2 regions of the Streptomyces sp. NPDC050806 genome follow, and region 1 is predicted to be linked to the other one. Evidence: riboswitches for the same ligand, from Rfam matches in the RefSeq annotation. Region 1 holds a riboswitch; the other holds the start of a gene.
What was found. A riboswitch is a leader RNA that binds a small molecule or an ion and turns the genes downstream of it on or off. The one in region 1 is predicted to bind S-adenosylmethionine.

Region 1 (6,886 bases):
GTGCACGGCAGCTGGCTGCACCTGCTGGGCAACATGCTCTTCCTCTACGTCTTCGGGGGCATGGCCGAGGCCAGGATGGGCCGGCTGCACTTCCTGGTCTTCTACGTCCTGACCGGTTACGTGGCCCTGCTGGGCTACGCGGCGGCGCACGCCGAGTCGGGCCAGACCCTGGTCGGCGCCTCCGGATCGATCTCCGGCGTGCTCGGCGCCTTCCTCTACCTCTTTCCCCGCGCGCGGGTGACCAGCCTCTTCCCGTTCCTCTTCTTCCTGCCGCTGCGCTTCCCGGCCTGGGCCGTACTGATCTTCTGGTTCGTGCTCCAGTGGCTGGCGGCACAGCGCGCGGTCAACGGGCCCGGCGTCGCCTATCTGGCCCACGTCGTGGGGTTCCTGCTGGGGCTCGTCTACGCCTGGGTGCGGTTCCGCGCACCGGACGCTCCACCGCAGGCCGTGCCGGGGCTCCCCGGTAGGGTGGGGCCCACAGAACGGCCGACCGAGGGAGAGAGCCAACCGTGATCACTTCGATCGTGCTCATCAAGACCAGCGTGGACCAGATCCCGGAGATCGCCGAGAAGATCGCGGCCCTCGACGGCGTCAGCGAGGTCTACTCGGTCACCGGCGCGCACGACCTGATCGCGATGGTCCGGGTGGCCGACCACGACGAGCTGGCCGACGTCATCCCCGGCCGGATCAGCAAGGTCCCCGGAGTCGCCTCCACCGAGACGCACATCGCGTTCCGTACGTACTCCCAGCACGACCTGGAGGCGGCGTTCGCGATCGGGCTGGACGCCTGACGCCACGAGGCGCAACGCAGCGGCGGGGCCCCGCAGGGACCCCGCCGTCCGTCATCCGCGGTCTCAGACCGCCGCGCCGCGATCCGGCACGCAGCGCCCCTCCTCGGTCCGGTAGGACCACCGCGCGCCGTCGGTCACCAGCTCCTTGACCGCGCGTACGAACCGCTCCACGTGCTCGTCGGGCGTCCCGGCCCCGAAGCTCACCCGGATGGCGTTCAGCGACCGCTCCCCCGGCGCCCCTTCGGGTGCACCGCAGGCCCCCGGGTCCTGCGGGTCGCTGCCCAGGAGAGTCCGCACCAGCGGGTGGGCGCAGAAGAGCCCGTCCCGTACGCCGATGCCGTACTCCGCGGACAGCGCGGCCGCGAAGTGCGAGCTGTTCCAGCCCTCGACGACGAAGGACAGCACGCCCACCCGGTCGGCCTCGTCGCCGAAGAGCGAGAGCACCTTCACCTGGTCCACCTCGGCCAGCCCGGTCCGCACCTTCGCGATCAGCTCCCGCTCGCGGGCGACCAGCGCGTCGAAGCCCGCCTCGGTCAGCGCCTTGCAGGCGGAGGCGATCGCGTAGACGCCGATCACGTTCGGGGAGCCGGCCTCGTGACGCGCCGCGGTGGTGTGCCACTCGACCGCCACGCCCCCGTCCTCGCGGCGGGCGACCGTCCGGCTGGCGCCGCCGCCGGCCAGGTACGGCTCGGCCGCCTGCAGCCAGTCGGCACGCCCGGCCAGCACGCCGGCGCCGAAGGGCGCGTAGAGCTTGTGACCGGAGAAGGCGATCCAGTCCACGTCCAGGTCGGCGATGTCGACGGGGTGGTGCGGGGCGAGCTGAGCGGCGTCCAGGACGATCCGCGCGCCGTGCGCGTGCGCCGCGGCCGCCAGTTCGCGCACCGGCCACAGCTCGCCGGTCACGTTCGACGCGCCCGTCACGCACACCAGCGCCGGGCCGTAGGGCTCGCGGTGGGCGAGCGCCCTCTCCAGCGTGTCGACCGCCTGCTGCGGGGTGTGGGGGGCGTCGAGGTAGGTGACGGTCAGGTCGTCCCGCTGCTCCCAGGGCAGCAGCGAGGCGTGGTGCTCGGTCTCGAAGACGAACACCCGGGTGTCCGCGGGAAGCACGCCCGCCAGCAGGTTGAGCGAGTCGGTGGTGGACCGGGTGAAGACCACCTGGTCCGCCTCCCGGCACCCCAGGAACTCCGCGACGGTCTGCCGGCTGTTCTCGAAGAGGTCGGTGGAGAGCTGGGAGAGGTACCCGGCGCCGCGGTGGACGCTCCCGTAGTACGGCGCGTACGCGGCCACGTCGTCCCACACCCGCTGGAGCGCCGGGGCGCTGGCCGCGTAGTCCAGCGCGGCGTAGGTGACCTCGCCGCCGGTGACGAGCGGGACGCTCACGTCGCGGCCGAGCACAGGGAGCGGCGCGGCGGTGGCGCAGGCGGGGTCGGCGTCGGCGGTGGTGGCGGTGTCAGGGCGCACGGACATGGCGGAGTCTCCCGGAGGCGTAGAACCGTACGAGACGTACGGAGCAGTCGAATGACACGCACGGGGCGTGGAAGAAACCCGCGGGCGCCGCGCACACGGAAAAAGGGGGGCGCCTCGGGCGGGGTGTTCGGAGAAAGGGGCCGACCGGCCCTATCGCATTCGCTGCATCACGGAAAGGCTCCCTCGATAACCAGGATCCCTGGCGAGGGATCCGCGCTTGCCGCGGGCCTTGCTGCCTGCGGCCTGGTCATCACCCGGGGCACCCCGCCACGGACGGAGGGTTGCCGGACAGCGGGCCGGGGCCTATTCGCTGTCGCTCGTGACCTGCCGAGAATCATGCCACATGATCGTGGCGCTGCAAGAGGTGTCCGTATGGCGGACGCCACCCCCGGCATCCGGGGAGGGTTGATCGCTCGGATGCCGGGCGCGGCGCCGCTGTGGCTGGTCGCGCGGTTCCCCGCGCCCCTGAGCTACGCCTGCGTGGCGGCCGCCCAGCGGGCCAGGACGCCCTGAGCCCTCCCCGAGTCGATCGACTCCGCGGCGCGCGCGATGCCCGCCGCGATCTGGTCGTTCAGGGGCGCCTCCGTCGGCTCCAGGGCGACCAGCGCCGCCGCGGAGTTCAGCAGGACCGCGTCCCGTACGGGGCCCCGCTCGCCGGCCAGGAGGCGGCGCGCGACGTCCGCGTTGTAGGAGGCGTCCGCGCCCCGCAGCGCCTCCACGGGGACCAGTTCGAGGCCGACGTCGCGCGGGTCGAAGGACTCCTCGCGGACCGCGCCGTCGCGCACCACCCAGACCCGGGAGGTGGTCGTCGTCGTCAGTTCGTCGAGGCCGTCGTCACCGCGGAAGACCAGCGAGGAGTGGCCGCGCTCGGCGAAGACGCCGGCCACGATGGGCGCCATCCTGGCGTCGGCCACGCCGACCGCCTGGGCCCGGACCCGGGCCGGGTTGGTGAGCGGGCCGAGGAAGTTGAAGACGGTCCGGATGCCCAGCTGGCCGCGCGCGGCGCCCACGTGCCGCAGCGCCGGGTGGAACTTCACCGCGAAGCAGAAGGTGATGCCCGCCTCCTCGGCGACCTCCACCACCCGGCGCGGGGTCAGGTCCAGGTTCACGCCCAGCTTCTCCAGGACGTCGGAGGCGCCACTGGCGGAGGACGCGGCGCGGTTGCCGTGCTTGACGACCTTCGCGCCCGCGCCGGCCACCACGATCGAGGACATCGTGGAGATGTTGACGGTCTTGGCGCCGTCGCCGCCGGTGCCGACGATGTCCACGCCGGGCCCCGGTACCTCGATGAGGTTGGCGTGCTCGTACATGGCGCGGACCAGTCCGGAGATCTCCGCGACGGTCTCACCCTTGGCCCGCAGCGCCACCGCGAAGCCGGCGATCTGCGCGTCGCTGGCCTCGCCGCGCATCATCCGGTCCATCGCCCACTCGGTGGAGTCGGCGGAGAGGTCACGGCCTTCCAGGAGGGCGTTCAGCACGCCCGGCCAGGTGCGGGCCGCCACGCTGCCGCCGTCATCCGGGGTCACAACGTTCATGGTCCACACTCCTGGTTCATGTCAACTGCTTCATGGCGAGCCTATCGGGCCCGCGGTACGCCGGAGGGCCCCGTCCGATAGGGGTCTCCCCTGCTCCTTAAGAGCTTGGGGAACGGACGGGGCCCTCTGGGTGGCGTTCTCTGCTACGTGCTCGGGGTCACGGTGCGGACACCGCTCCCCCGCGGAGATCAGTGGTGGCCGTGGCCGCTGGTGATCTCCTCGTACTCCTCCACCGTCGGCTTCGGAATGACGTTGTCCTCGCCGTAGTAGCTCTTGGAGAGCTTGGCGCGCAGCTTCTGCGAGCGCGGGATCTTGCGCTTGACACCGTTCTCGTCGACCTCGGGGCCGAGTTCGAGCGGCTTGGGCTGCTCGTGCGAGGTGAGGGCGTGCAGCTGCTCCTGGCCGAGCGGCTCGTGCACCTCGATGAACTCACCGTGCGGCAGCCGCTTGATGATGCCGGACTCCCGTCCGTGCAGCACCTTGTCGCGGTCGCGCCGCTGCAGGCCCATGCAGATCCGCTTGGTCGCGATGAAGCCGAGCACCGGCCCGACGAAGAACGCGATCCGGACGAACCAGGTGATCGAGTTGATCGACAGGTGGAAGTGCGTGGCCCACAGGTCGTTACCGCCACCGATCAGCATGACGAAGTACGCGATCAGCCAGGCCACACCGAAGCCGGTGCGGGTCGGGGCGTTGCGCGGACGGTCCAGCAGGTGGTGCTCACGCTTGTCGCCGGTGACCCAGGACTCGATGAACGGGTAGACCGCGATGGCCGCCAGGACCAGCGGGAAGATGATGATCGGGATCAGCACACCGAAGTTGACGGTGTAGTGACCGGCGATGTCCCACTCCCAGCCGGGCATGACACGGACCAGACCCTCGGCGAAGCCCATGTACCAGTCGGGCTGGGCGCCGGTGGACACCTGGTCCGGGCGGTACGGGCCGATGGCCCACACCGGGTTGATGCTCGCGATCGCGGCGATCACCGAGATCACACCGAAGACCAGGAAGAAGAAGCCTCCGGCCTTGGCCATGTAGACCGGCAGCAGCGGCATGCCGACGACGTTCTTCTCCGTCTTGCCGGCACCCGGGAACTGGGTGTGCTTGTGGTAGAAGACCAGGATCAGGTGCGCCACCAGCAGGCCGAGCATGATGCCCGGCAGCAGCAGCACGTGCACCGAGAAGAACCGCGGAATGATGTCGTGGCCGGGGAACTCCCCGCCGAAGATGAACATCTGCAGGTACGAGCCGACCAGCGGCATCGCCAGGATGACACCCTCGATGAACCGGACACCGGTACCGGACAGCAGGTCGTCCGGGAGCGAGTAGCCGGTGAAGCCGGTGAACATGCCGAGCACCAGCAGCAGGAAGCCGAAGAGCCAGTTGACCTCGCGCGGCTTGCGGAAGGCGCCGGTGAAGAACACCCGCATCATGTGGACCATCATGCCGGCGACGAACACCAGCGCGGCCCAGTGGTGGATCTGCCGGATCAGCAGACCGCCGCGGACGTCGAAGCTGATGTCCAGCGTCGACTCGAAGGCCTGCGTCATCCGGATGCCGTGCATGGGCACGTAGGAGCCGTGGTAGACGACCTCGGCCATGCTCGGGTGGAAGAACAGCGTCAGGTAGACGCCGGTCAGGATGATGATGATGAAGCTGTAGAGGCAGATCTCACCCAGCATGAAGGACCAGTGGTCCGGGAAGATCTTCCGCATGTTGGACTTGGCGAGGCTGTAGATGCCCAGCCGGCCGTCCGCCCAGTCGGCGATCCGCTCACCCCGCGGCGCCTGGCCGCGACGCGCGTTGGTCGCGCTCGTTTCGTTACTCATCCGCGCTCCCAGAAGCTCGGGCCGACGGGCTCCGCGAAGTCGCTGACGGCTTCGAGGTAGCCGTCCTTCACCGTGATGTGCAGCTGCGGCAGGGCGTGGCCCGCCGGGCCGAAGATCACGCGGCCACCGTCGGAAAGGTCGAAGGTGGACTGGTGGCAGGGGCAGAGCACGTGGTGCGTCTGCTGCTCGTACAGGGAGATCGGGCAACCGACGTGGGTGCAGATCTTCGAGTACGCCACGATGCCCTCGTGCGACCACTCAAGTTCCTGCTTGTCCTTGATGTTCTGCGGCTGGATCCGCACGAGCATCAGGGCGTCCTTGGCAATCTTCTGGTTGAACTCGTGGTCGTCCTCCTCCAGGCCCTCGGGCTTGGCGAAGGTGAGCGAGCCGACCGCGATGTCCTCGGGACGCAGCGGGAGGTTGGTGGACTGGTTGACCAGGCGGATGCCCTTCTTCCAGCCCGTGGTGCGGAGCTTCTTCTCCGGCAGCGGACCGAGGTCGCGCAGCAGCACCACACCGGAGAGCGGCACCAGGGCCAGCGCACCGAACATGGTGTTGCGGATCAGCTTGCGGCGGCCCATGCCGGACTCCGCGGCGCCTTCCCGGAAGTCGGCCATGACCTTGGCCTTGACCTCGGGCTCGGCCTCGATCGGGTGCCGCTCCTGGGCGACCTCCGCGTCGGACATCAGCGTGCGGGCCCAGTGGACCGCGCCGGCGCCGATGCAGAACAGCGCCACGCCGAGCGTCAGGCCCAGCGCGAAGTTCAGCGCGCTGATGTGGCCGAGCGGCCAGACGTAGATGATCTTGTCGATCGGGAAGATCACGTACGAGGCGATGAAGCCGATCGTCGCGAGCATGGACACCACGAAGAGCAGTGCGACGGCACGCTCGGAGCGCTTGGCCGCCCGCTCGTCGATGTCCTGGATGCGGTGCTCGTGGGGGGGCAGGCCCGGGTCGGCGAAGGGGTTGCTCTTCGTCGCCACGTCACCGTGAGCACCGTCGCGCTCACTGGGCAGGTTTTCTTCTGGCACGTCTGCGTGTCGTCCAGTCTCACTCATGACTTCTTGGCCTTCGCTGTCCGGGCTGCGACCCAGATGGCGACCGCGACCAGCGCGCCCAGGCCGAAGATGTATCCGAAGAGGCCCTCGCTGACCGGGCCGAGACCGCCGAGGTCCATGCCGCCGGGGCTCGCGGTCTTGTCGCCGTTGACCTCACCGAGGTACGCGACGATGTCCTTCTTGTTGGCCTTGGAGAGGCTGCCGTC
Region 2 (6,886 bases), on a different contig from region 1:
GAGCGGCGGGCGCGTCGTTGAGTAGTGGGTGGGGACGCGTCTCCGGTGCGCACGTCGCTGAGCCCGCGCCGTGTCCGGCGCTCAAGATCTCCGTACGCCCTCCGCGCGCCCCGGCCCACCGATAGGCTCGGCCCCATGGGCAGCCCCGAGAACCTCCTCGCGCAGCCGGTGTCCGAAGCGGGCCGCGCGGGCCTGGCCACCCTCCTCGCCCGGCCCGCCGAAGCCGTCGTCGCGCTCGACTTCGACGGCACCCTCGCCGACATCGTCCCCGACCCCGAACAGGCCCGCGCGCACCCCGGCGTCGTTCCGGCCCTCGCCCGCCTCGCGCCGCTGCTGCGCGCCGTCGTGGTGATCACCGGCCGGCCGGCGGAGACCGCCGTACGGCTCGGCGGTTTCGCCGCGGCGGACGGCCTGGACCACCTCGTCGTCCTCGGGCACTACGGCGCGGAGCGCTGGGACGCCGCCACCGGCCGGATCGACGCGCCCGCGCCGCCGCCCGGCGTCGCCGCCGCGGCCGCCGAGCTGCCCGGCCTGCTGGCGGGCACCGGTGCCTGGCGGGACGCGCCCGTCGAGGACGCCATCGAGACCAAGGGCGGCCGGGCCGTCGCCGTGCACACCCGCCGCACCCCTGACCCGCAGGGCACCTTTGAGGCGCTGCGCGCGCCGCTGGCCGACCTCGCCGGGCGGCACGGTCTGATCGTCGAGCCCGGCCGCTTCGTCCTGGAGCTGCGCCCGCCCGGCGTCGACAAGGGCGTGGCGCTCACGTCGTACCTGCGGGAGGTGGCGGCGGGCGCGGTCCTCTACGCCGGGGACGACCTCGGCGACCTGGCCGCGTACGCCGCCGTCGACGCGCTCCGCGACCAGGGACAGCCCGGGGTGCTGGTGTGCAGCTCGGCGACGGTCGGCGAGGGCGCCGAGGAACTGGCCGACCGCGCCGACCTGGTCGTACCGGGCCCGGCCGGGGTGGTGCAGCTGCTGACGGCCCTCGCGGAGGCGGCGAAGCCCGCGCCCTGAAGGGGCGCGGGGAACTGCGCGAGCGACCACGACGGCGGGGCAGCCGGCAAAAGCACTGTCCGGGGCAGCCCGGAACCCGGTCGGCCTCAGCCCCGCAGGGCCCGGAGCTGGTCCAAAAACCACTGCGCGGGCGGCAGCGCCGTCGCCGCCATGGCCAGCCGCTTCGAACGTTCCGCGCGCTCGTCCTGGGGCATCGTCAACGCCTCGTGCAGCGCGCCGGCCGTCGCCTCGATGTCGTACGGATTGACCACCAGCGCGTCGTCCGCCAGCTCAGCACAGGCCCCGGCCTCCCGGGAGAGCACCAGCGCGCAGCCCGCCTCCGAGACCACCGGCACCTCCTTGGCGACCAGGTTCATGCCGTCGCGGATGGGGTTGACCAGCGCGACGTCGGCGAGCCGGTAGGCCGCCAGGGAACGCGCGAAGTCGTCCTTCACATGCAGCACGACCGGCAGCCAGCCGGCCGTGCCGAACTCGTCGTTGATCTCCCCGGCCAGCCGCGCGACCTCCTCGGTGTACTCCCGGTACACCGCCAGGTCCTGCCGCGAGGGGTAGGCGAACGCTATGTGGACGACCCGGCCGCGCCACTCGGGCCGGTCGGCCAGCAGCCGCCGGTACGCCCGCAGCCCGCGCACGATGTTCTTCGACAGCTCCGTGCGGTCCACCCGCACGATCGTCTTCCGCGGCGCGCCGTCCTCGCCGGTGCCGATCTGCTCGCGCAGGTCCGCCAGCCGGTCGTCGACGTCCGGCTGCCGGGACCGGTCGCGCAGGAAGTCCGCGTCGGCGCCCAGGCCGTGCACGCCGAGCCGGGTGGTCCGGCCCTCGTGCGTGACGCGCAGCCCGGCCTCCCCGTCCCGCGCCACCTCGGCGCCCAGCACGGCCGCGCAGCACTCGGCGAACGCCTCGGCCCAGCGGCGGGTCAGGAACGCCGCCCGGTCGCCGCCCAGGACGCCACGCAGCACCTGGGCCGCCACATCGTCCGGCAGCAGCCGGAAGTAGTCCGGCGGCGCCCACGGGGTGTGCGAGAAGTGGCCGATGCGCAGGTCGGGGCGGCGCTCGCGGAGCAGGCCCGGCACCAGCGTGAGGTGGTAGTCCTGCACGAGGACGGCGGCGCCCGGCGCCGCGGCCTCGGCGAGCGCGTCGGCGAAGGCGGTGTTGTACGCCTCGTAGGCCGCCCACTGGCCGCGGAAATCCGCGTCGAACGCCGGCTCCAGCGGCGTCTGGTACAGCAGGTGGTGGACGAACCACAGCACGGAGTTGGCGATGCCGTTGTACGCGTCGGAGAACACCTCGGGCGGGATGTCCAGCATCCGGACCTGCTGTCCGCCGGTGTCGGCCGGGTCCAGCAGTCCGGCACCGGAGGCGGCCCGCCGGGCCGCCTCGCGGTCGCCGTCGCCGAGCGCCGCGCACACCCACACGGCTCCGGCGTCCGAGCCGATCGCGGACAGGCCCGAGACCAGTCCGCCACCGCCGCGCCGGGAAGTGAGCGCGCCGTCCGCGCCCAGGGCGTAGGAGACCGGGCCGCGGTTGGACGCGACGAGAACCTGGGCACCTGAGCTGGAGGAGACCATGCCGATGAACTAACCCGCCACAGATCCGCTCAAACGTACGGCCCGCAGCACATCGCGGGCGCAGCCGCACGTCGGGCGCCGCGCGCGGCCCGCACGAGCGCGCGGACGGCCCCCGGCGCACCGGATCCCCGCGGCTCCTCGGGGCCCGTACCGCCCGCCGCGCCCCGGCCTCAGGCCGCCCGCCGCTCCGCGTACTCCGGTATGCCGCGCATCGGCGGCCGCTCCTCGGTGTCCACCGCGGTCGTACGCGGCACGAAGCCGCCCTCCGCACCCCGGTCGAACTGGGTGAGCCGGGGCCGTACGAGGTGGCCGCGCGCCAGCCGCAGCTGGGCGGTGCGGTAGATCGCCGCGGCCATCCGCCCCAGGGCCTGCCCGTCCTGGTGCCGGTGCCGGCGCACCCCCACGTCCACCTGCGCCAGCGCGTCCAGGCCGACCGTGTGCAGCGCGTCGACCAGCAGGCCCAGCTCGACGCCGTATCCCACGGGGAAGGGCAGCCGCTCCAGGAGCGAGCGCCGGGCCGCGTACTCGCCGCCGAGCGGCTGGACGAAACCGGCCAGCTGCGGCCAGTGCAGATTGAGCAGCGGGCGGGCCACCAGCTCGGTCACCCGCCCGCCCTGCTCGCCGCCGGCACGACGACCGTCCCGGCCCGCCCCGGCGCCGCCGACGGCGTCGCCCAGCGGCCGGTCGTACATCGCCTTCACGAACTGCACCTGCGGGTCGGTCAGCAGCGGCCCGACGATCCCGGACACGAAGTCGGCGGAGAACTCGCGCAGGTCGGCGTCGACGAAGCAGACGATGTCGCCGCTGGTGGCCAGCAGCGAGCGCCAGAGCACCTCGCCCTTGCCGGGCACCGTCGCCAGCCGCGGCAGGATCGCGTCGCGGTGCACGACCCGGGCGCCGGCCGCGGCGGCGACCTCGGAGGTGCGGTCGGTGGAGCCGGAATCCACCACGATCAGCTCATCGACCAGCGGCATCGCGTCGGACATCAGGTCACGACGGATGATCTCCACGATCGTGCCGACCGTGGCTTCCTCGTCGAGCGCGGGCAGCACTACGCTGACCGTCTGCCCCGTGCGCCCTTTCGCTGCCAACAGCTGGTCGAGCGGTCGGTCGGCGGCGGACCAGGAGCGGCCGGCCAGCCAGCGCTCCACCTCTTCCAGCACGTATCCGTCTCCTTTTGCTACGCGTGTGGGCCATCTTGCTACGCGGTGTGAGCCATCTCGCGGTTCGGACGGCTATCTCAACCATCCACCCCTTCGGTTACAGTCTTGAACAACGCGGATGACCACCGCATGCCGGGGTCACCGCTGAACAAACGCCTGTGTTTCGTATGCAGGCCATACCGCTCATCCAGAGGGGCAGAGGGATACGGCCCGTTGAAGCCCCGGCAACCCTCCAGCCGGTCTTGCCGCCAGGACACTGACGTCCCGCGCGCGAGGCTCCCGGCTAGGGAAGGTGCCAAATCCGTCTCACGGCGAGATGCGTCGTGAGGAAGATGAGGAGAAAGGGCCTCGCCTCCATGGCTGTGCAAGCTTCTGAAAGCACCACCACTTCCGCCGTCTCCCTCGGCCCCGCCGCTGCGCTGTCCTGCCGCGAGTGCGGTACCCGCTTCGATCTGGGCCCGATCTTCGCCTGTCAGGAATGTTTCGGGCCGCTCGAAGTGGCCTACGACCTGCCGAGCGGCGACCCCGAGGGCCTGAAGAAGCAGATCGAGGCCGGTCCCGACAACATCTGGCGGTACGCGCCGCTGCTGCCCGTCCCCGCCGACGTGGCCGACAAGCCCAACCTCAACCCGGGCTTCACCAAGCTGGTCAAGGCCGACCGGCTCGCCGCCGAGCTGGGCGTCACCGGCGGCCTGTACGTGAAGGACGACTCCGGCAACCCGACGCACTCCTTCAAGGACCGCGTCGTGGCCATCGCCGTCGAGGCGGCCCGCGCCTTCGGCTTCACCACCCTGTCCTGCTCCTCCACCGGCAACCTGGCCGGTGCCGTCGGCGCCGCGGCGCGCCGGGCCGGCTTCCGCTCCTGCGTGTTCATCCCGCACGACCTGGAGGCGGGCAAGGTCGTCATGGCCGCGGTGTACGGCGGTGACCTCGTCGGCATCGAGGGCAACTACGACGACGTCAACCGCTTCTGCTCCGAGCTCATCGGCGACCCGCTGGGCGAGGGCTGGGGCTTCGTGAACGTCAACCTCCGCCCGTACTACGGCGAGGGTTCCAAGACGCTCGCGTACGAGATCTGCGAGCAGCTCGGCTGGGAGCTGCCGGACCAGCTGGTCATCCCGATCGCCTCGGGCTCGCAGCTCACGAAGATCGACAAGGGGCTCAAGGAGCTGATCAAGCTCGGCCTGGTCGAGGACAAGCCGTACAAGATCTTCGGCGCCCAGGCCGAGGGCTGCTCGCCGGTGTCCACCGCCTTCAAGGCCGGCCACGACGTGGTCCGCCCGCAGAAGCCGAACACCATCGCCAAGTCGCTGGCCATCGGCAACCCGGCGGACGGCCCGTACGTGCTCGACATCGCCCGCCGCACCGGCGGCGCCGTCGAGGACGTCGACGACGAGCAGGTCGTGGACGCGATCAAGCTGCTGGCCCGCACCGAGGGCATCTTCGCGGAGACCGCGGGCGGCGTGACCGTCGGCGTCACCAAGAAGCTCATCGAGAACGGGCAGATCGACCCGGCCAAGTCCCTCGTCGTCCTGAACACCGGCGACGGCCTGAAGACGCTGGACGCCGTCGCGCCGACCACCGGCCCGACCGCGACCATCCGTCCGAGCCTGGACTCCTTCCGCGAGGCCGGCCTCGGCTGAGCCCTGGCCCCCGGCCGGAGAGCCGCCTCGCACCCGTAGCCACTGAAACCGGAAGGCAGAAGAACATGAGCGTCAACGTCCGCATCCCCACCATCCTCCGCACCTACACCGGCGGCCAGGCCGAGGTCCCCGCCGAGGGCGCGAAGCTCTCCGAGGTCATCCAGGACCTGGAGAAGAACCACAACGGCATCGCGGCCCGCGTCCTGGACGACCAGGGCAAGCTGCGCCGCTTCGTGAACGTCTACGTCAACGACGACGACGTGCGCTTCGAGGGCGGCCTGGAGACCGCGACGCCGGACGGTGCCAGCGTTTCGATCATTCCCGCGGTGGCCGGCGGCTGCTGAAAAAGCGGCCGTACGCCCCTTTGTGCGCCCTGTGTGCGCCCCTTGTGCACCGTCTCGTGAATGACGGGATGCGCGCCCCGGAATCGCCCCGTCCGCAACAGAAGCGGACGGGGCGATTCCATGTCGTTAAAGGCGATACAGTTGAGGTGAATCCTCTTCGCGCGCGTGCCCGCCGCATATGAGAACACGACAAGATGTGCCCAAAGTGTGTGCGCAATTTGTCGTGTTGATGAGCTATGCCCGGCCCGGCTTGCCCAGAATTGTTGAGACTTCGCCAGATATCGGCGAATGGTCGTGGGCAGAATTCTCGTCCGATTGACCTGTTGCGCTGGGCATCGGTCCAGATACATTCAGCGGCGGTCGACGCGTTCCGGCGCACACCCTCCTTGAGGGTGAGGTCTGACCCGGGTCCGCGGAGTGCGGTCCTGCGCAAGGGCCAGCAATAGGGGAGTTAGGAATGGCTCAGGGCACCGTCAAGTGGTTCAACGCGGAGAAGGGGTACGGCTTCATCGCGGTCGACGGTGGTGCGGATGTTTTCGTCCACTACAGCGCGATCCAGATGGACGGTTACCGCACCCTTGAGGAAGGCCAGCGGGTCGAGTTCGAGATCTCGCAGGGTCAGAAGGGGCCGCAGGCGGACATGGTTCGCGTGGCCGGCTGAAGCGCCGACCGACTGCAGCGTACGGAGGTCCGTGCTCCCTGAGGGGGGTACGGGCCTCTTGTTGTGCACGGCATGCAATGGCCCGGCCCCTTGCACAGCCGCCGCGCGAGCCCGCAGCCTGGCTGAGGTGCTTGCGTCCACCCTGTCGCCCACCACCACCGCTCATCGAGCCTTCTGTGGAGGCGCTTGCACTCTGGGGGGCCGAGTGCTAATCATTGCGTTAGCACTCTGAAGGTGAGAGTGACAGAACTTCGGATCGGGCCGGTGAGGTCCGCGGCCCGGTGGGGCAGGGAACCACGGGGTCGCAGGCCGTCCGTCGCGGGCACCGTCGCGGTCCACTGCGTTTCCACCCCTGTCCGGGAGGACCACTTCACATGGCCAAGATCATCGCGTTCGACGAGGAGGCACGGCGCGGTCTCGAGCGCGGGATGAACCAGCTCGCCGACGCCGTCAAGGTCACCCTTGGCCCCAAGGGCCGCAACGTCGTCCTTGA

Region 2: linked by a shared signal. The riboswitch ahead of thrC (threonine synthase) and the one ahead of ACZ6WH_RS11005 (aminotransferase class V-fold PLP-dependent enzyme) in region 1 are both predicted to bind S-adenosylmethionine.

What each region holds. Positions count from the first base shown of each region.
Region 1 covers NZ_JBVJIF010000003.1:374,401-381,286, forward strand. The annotation lists gene ACZ6WH_RS10995 (rhomboid family intramembrane serine protease) at 1-513, shown strand, start outside; gene ACZ6WH_RS11000 (Lrp/AsnC family transcriptional regulator) at 510-791, shown strand; gene ACZ6WH_RS11005 (aminotransferase class V-fold PLP-dependent enzyme) at 855-2,258, opposite strand; SAM riboswitch class IV at 2,467-2,583, opposite strand; gene trpD (anthranilate phosphoribosyltransferase) at 2,729-3,793, opposite strand; gene qcrB (cytochrome bc1 complex cytochrome b subunit) at 3,982-5,622, opposite strand; gene qcrA (cytochrome bc1 complex Rieske iron-sulfur subunit) at 5,619-6,680, opposite strand; gene qcrC (cytochrome bc1 complex diheme cytochrome c subunit) at 6,677-6,886, opposite strand, start outside.
Region 2 covers NZ_JBVJIF010000007.1:123,175-130,060, forward strand. The annotation lists gene otsB (trehalose-phosphatase) at 136-1,014, shown strand; gene ACZ6WH_RS22700 (alpha,alpha-trehalose-phosphate synthase (UDP-forming)) at 1,101-2,582, opposite strand; gene ACZ6WH_RS22705 (glucosyl-3-phosphoglycerate synthase) at 2,753-3,745, opposite strand; SAM riboswitch class I at 3,926-4,084, shown strand; gene thrC (threonine synthase) at 4,102-5,388, shown strand; gene ACZ6WH_RS22715 (MoaD/ThiS family protein) at 5,454-5,732, shown strand; gene ACZ6WH_RS22720 (cold-shock protein) at 6,190-6,393, shown strand; gene groL (chaperonin GroEL) at 6,768-6,886, shown strand, end outside.